Regions from separate parts of the Luteipulveratus halotolerans genome, predicted to be linked through region 2. Evidence: riboswitches for the same ligand, from Rfam matches in the RefSeq annotation. Region 2 holds a riboswitch; the other holds the start of a gene.
The links. Region 2 has a riboswitch for S-adenosylmethionine ahead of VV01_RS13630 (amino acid ABC transporter permease). Riboswitches for the same ligand answer to the same signal wherever they lie in the genome.
Positions count from the first base shown of each region.

Region 1: another riboswitch for S-adenosylmethionine. It lies ahead of VV01_RS24915 (putative leader peptide); the one in region 2 lies ahead of VV01_RS13630 (amino acid ABC transporter permease).

Region 1 is NZ_LAIR01000002.1:2,082,389-2,084,828, forward strand. It holds gene VV01_RS10520 (glycoside hydrolase family 3 protein) at 1-815, shown strand, start outside; SAM riboswitch class IV at 907-1,021, shown strand; gene VV01_RS24915 (putative leader peptide) at 1,049-1,135, shown strand; gene VV01_RS10525 (ABC transporter substrate-binding protein) at 1,235-2,209, shown strand; gene VV01_RS22810 (GNAT family N-acetyltransferase) at 2,211-2,440, shown strand, end outside.
Region 2 is NZ_LAIR01000002.1:2,711,155-2,713,594, forward strand. It holds gene greA (transcription elongation factor GreA) at 1-402, shown strand, start outside; SAM riboswitch class IV at 524-635, shown strand; gene VV01_RS13630 (amino acid ABC transporter permease) at 859-1,836, shown strand; gene VV01_RS13635 (amino acid ABC transporter ATP-binding protein) at 1,833-2,440, shown strand, end outside.

The DNA of each region.
Region 1 (2,440 bases), 630 kb from region 2:
CCGCCACGGTCAGCGCGCCCGTGCTCTCGCTGCTGCGCGACGACCTCGGCTTCGACGGTGCGATCGTCTCCGACGCCATGGACATGCGCGCCGTCGTCCAGTCGATCGGGCTCGCCGAGGCGTGCGTACGAGCGGTCGCCGCAGGCGTCGACCTGGTCGCGCTCGGCAACCCCGTGCTCAACACGCCCGAGGGCGACGACGAGGCGACGTTCGGTGCGGCACTCGACGCCGTCGTCCGAGCTGTCCACGACGGTGTGCTCGACGTGGCGCGGTTGCGCGAGGCCGCCGGTCGGGTCGACGCTCTCGAGCGCTGGTGCGCCGACCGACGGCACGGTGAGGTCCCCCAGCCCGACCAGGACGTCGACGACGAGGCCGCCCGCCGGAGCCTGCACACCACCGGAGACGTCGCCGGCGCTCTCTCCGGCACGGTCGAGATCGTCGACATCCGGCGGCGCCGCAACATCGCGAGCGGCGGCAACGCCGCTCTCATCGCCCAGGCGTTGGCGCAGCGGCTGCCCGGCAGCCGCGTCGTCGCCGGCTTCGCTCCCGGTCGCGCGGTCGAGGGCCGAGCCGACGGCGCCGTCGATCCGTCGACGCAGCTGCAGGCCGGCCGGGCGGACGTCATCATCACCGGCACGCCCACGCTCGACGAGGTCGAGCAGCGCGCGCTGCGACAGCTCCTCGCCGCATCTCCTGGTGCGGTCGTGGTCTGCACCGGACTCGCCGACGACGAGGTGCTGCGCGCCGACCGTGTCGTCCGGACCTTCGGCGACTCGTGGCCCACCGCCCGGGCTGTCGCCGATCTGCTCACATAACAAGGTGTACTACTTAATCTCATCTTGCGTTATGAGACGATGCTTCCTCGTTGTTGCTCGCCGGGCCTGACGAGCCCTAGCGTCAGCACCAGGTCTTGAGCTCCAGCGCACAGCCCCGGCTTGCTGGACAGCAACCCTCCTTTCGCGGCGGGGTGCTCCGGGTGACGACCAGGCAGCAGCCGACCGGCTGCTCGCAAGCGCGGACCTCGGGTCCTTCGACCAGGAGCACCACGATGGGGACCAGCCGGCTCGTCCGACCGTCCCGGCTTCACCGCCGGCGTCACGTCGACCTGCTGCGCGTCGCGTCCTCGCAGTGTTGACCCGGACCGCCGACACCTCCTGAGCTGATCGGCCGCCGTACCTCGCGGGGTTTCTCCGCCCCGAAGACCCGAAACCGCTTTGACCTCAAGGACATTCGCATGCCCTCCATCACTCGAACGACGCCTGCGTGGCTGCCCCTGATCGCCGTCGCACTGCTCGCGACCTCGTGCAGCGACCCCTCCAGCGCCGCCCCTCGCGACGACGCCAGCACGGCGAAGATCAACACCTCTCCTGACCAGCATCGCGTCGCGGTGAGCAAGGACGCACGGGCCGCCTCCTTGCTGCCCGCACGTATCCGCGACAAGGGGACCATCACCATCGCCGACAGCGCCGGTGCGAGCGGCACCCCGCCGCTGGCGTTCACCGCCGATGACAACAAGACCCCCATCGGCGTCGAGGTCGACATCGCCCACCTCCTCGCGGCCAAGCTGGGCGTCCGTCTCGACCTGCGTACGACCTCCTGGGAGAACCTGTTCCTCGGCGCCGACTCCGGGGCGTACGACGTCGTCGTCTCCAACGTGACGGTGACCGAAGAGCGCAAGGAGAAGTACGACTTCGCCACCTACCGCAAGGACGACCTCGCCTTCGAGGCGACTCAGGGCGGCAGCTGGAAGGTCAAGAGCGGCAAGGACATCCAGGGCAAGACGATCGCGGTGAGCAGCGGCACCAACCAGGAGAAGATCCTGCTCGACTGGAACAAGGCCAACATCGCAGCCGGCCTCAAGCCCGCCAAGATCGTCTACTACCAGAGCGCGAGCGACTACTACCTCGCCCTGAGCTCGGGTCGCATCGACGCCTACCTCGGACCCAACCCCACCGCCGCCTATCACGTCGCGACCGGCGGCAAGACCGAGATCATCGGCCGGTTCTCGGGTGGCGGCGCGACGGTGCAGGGCCTCATCGCCGCGCTCAGCAAGAAGAACTCCGGACTCGCCCAACCCCTTGCCGCTGCGCTGAACTCGGCGATCGCCGACGGCTCGTACGCCAAGGTCCTGAGCCGTTGGGACCTCAGCAACGAGGCCGTCCCCACCTCGCAGATCAACCCTCCGGGCCTGCCCAAGGAGGCGAGCTGACATGCCCACCTTCCTCGTCCTGGACGACACGGCGCACGCGCCCGAGATCGGCGCCGTCGCGACGTACGTGCAGCGTCGGCTGCAGTCGCTCGGCCACCGGGTCGACGTCGCCTCGCGCACACCTCAACCGACGGCCGCCGACGCGGTCGTCGTCGCGAGCGACGCGGTCGGCGAGCACGTCCGGCGCGCGGTGCTCGCATCGGGTGCGCACGCGGTACTGGTGGTCGGCAC
Region 2 (2,440 bases):
CGCACCGAGATCGCCAAGCGCATCGAGGCGGCTCGCGAGGAGGGCGACCTCAAGGAGAACGGCGGCTACCACGCGGCCAAGGAGGAGCAGGGCAAGATGGAGGCCCGCATCCGCCAGCTCACCGAGCTGCTGCGCAACGCCACCGTCGGCCAGGCCCCCAAGGACGACGGCATCGTCGAGCCCGGCATGGTCGTGACCGTCGAGATGTTCGGCGGCGAGGAGAAGTTCCTGCTCGGCAGCCGGGAGATCGCCGGCGACTCCGACCTCGACGTCTACAGCGAGAAGTCGCCCCTCGGCGCCGCCATCAACGGCAAGAAGGTCGGCGACGAGACCTCCTACGAGGCGCCCAACGGCAAGACCATCGCGGTCAAGGTCATCGCGGCCACGCCGTACGCCGCCTGAGGCCCCCAGCACGACTCGAAGGCCCGGTCCCGCACCTCGCGGGACCGGGCCTTCTGCGTTGCGTCTCGTCACCCGAGACGCCAACTTGCCTGACTCTTATGCATTGCATAACTTTCACTTAGGTCTTGAGCTCCAGCGCACAGCCCCGGCTTGCTGGACAGCAACCCTCCACCGCGGTGGGGTGCTCCGGGTGACGACCTGGCCCGACCATCCGGTCGGCGCAAGCGCGGACTCTCCCCCGAGGGTCCTCCTCACCGAGGGAGCTCGACGATGACCGCTCACCACGGCTCACGTCTCTTCGCGGCGCACGCCCACCGGGCGGCGTACCGCCTGCACATCGACCTGATGCGCGTCTGCGCCGGGTCCTGCTGACCGCACGCCTTCACCTCGGGCCTCCGCCCGCCCACGCACCCACCTCTCGCTCCGCCTCACCGGACCGACCCCTGGGAGACAGCCATGTCCACGTCATCGACGCTGCCCGCACCCGCCACGCTCGACCCACCCGCACCCGACGCCCGCCCGGCCCTGCAGGTCGTGCCCCGCCGTCGGCCCTGGCGCTGGGTCGGCACCGCGCTCGTCGTCGTCCTGCTCGCGCAGCTGGTCAACGGCCTGGTGACCAACCCCGCCTGGGAGTGGTCGACCGTCGGGGACTACCTGTTCACCACCACGATCCTGCGTGCGCTGCTCACCACGATCCAGCTGACCGTGCTCGGCACCGTGCTCGGCTTCGCCCTCGGCGTCGTGCTCGCGGCGATGCGGCTGTCGGGCAGCGCGTTCCTGCAAGGGGTCGCCTGGACCTACGTCTGGGCGTTCCGCTCGATCCCGCTGATCGTGCAGCTGCTGTTCTGGTTCAACATCGCCTACCTCTACAAGCAGCTCAGCATCGGCGTGCCGTTCGGACCGGAGCTGTTCACCTTCAGCACCAGCAACGTCATCGGGGCGATGGGCGCAGCGGTGCTCGGCCTCGCCCTGCACCAGGCGGCGTACGCGGCCGAGATCATCCGGGGCGGCATCGCCTCCGTCGACCCCGGACAGCTGGAAGCCGCTGCGGCACTGGGGATTCCGCGCCGCAGGCAGTTCTTCAAGATCGTGCTCCCGCAGGCGATGCGCTCGATCCTGCCCAACGCCACCAACGAGGTGATCAGCCTCTTCAAGGGCACCTCGATCGTGTCGGTGCTGGCGATCCCCGAGCTCTTCTACCAGGTGCAGGTGATCTACGGACGGACCTCGCGCGTCGTACCCCTGCTCATCGTCGCCACCATCTGGTACGTCGTCCTCACGACCGCGTTGTCCATCGGGCAGTACTACCTGGAGCGGCACTACGCCAAGGGCAGCACCCGAGTCGTACCGCCAACACCGTTGCAGCGCTTACGTTCTCGCATCTCGGCCTGCCGCACTGATGCCGCCGCCGCACGTGGCGAGGTGACCCGATGAGCGCCGCCGAGGCCGTACGCCGGCCGGTCGTCGACGTCGACCACGTCACCAAGTCCTTCGGTGACCATGTCGTCCTTCGCGACATCTCGCTGAGCGTCGAGCAGGGCAGCGTCACCGTCGTGCTCGGTCCGTCCGGCTCGGGGAAGTCGACCCTGCTGCGCACGATCAATCATCTCGAGAAGGTCGACCGAGGACAGATCCACGTCGACGGCGACCTCATCGGCTATCGCCGTCAAGGCGATCGGTTGCACGAGCTGCGTGAGCGGGACGTGCTGCGTCAGCGTTCGCGGATCGGGTTCGTCTTCCAGGACTTCAACCTGTTCCCGCACCTCACGGTGCTGCAGAACGTCGCCGAGGCCCCCGTGTCCGCGCAAGGGCGCAAGCGTGCCGAGGTCGAGGCGCTGGCAGAGCGGCTGCTCGCCCGAGTCGGCCTGTCGGACAAGGCTTCTGCCTATCCGCGGCAGCTGTCCGGCGGTCAGCAGCAGCGCGTCGCCATCGCCCGAGCGCTGGCCCTGGAGCCGAAGGTGCTGCTGTTCGACGAGCCGACCTCGGCGCTCGACCCCGAGCTGGTCGGCGAGGTGCTCGACGTCATCCGGTCACTCGC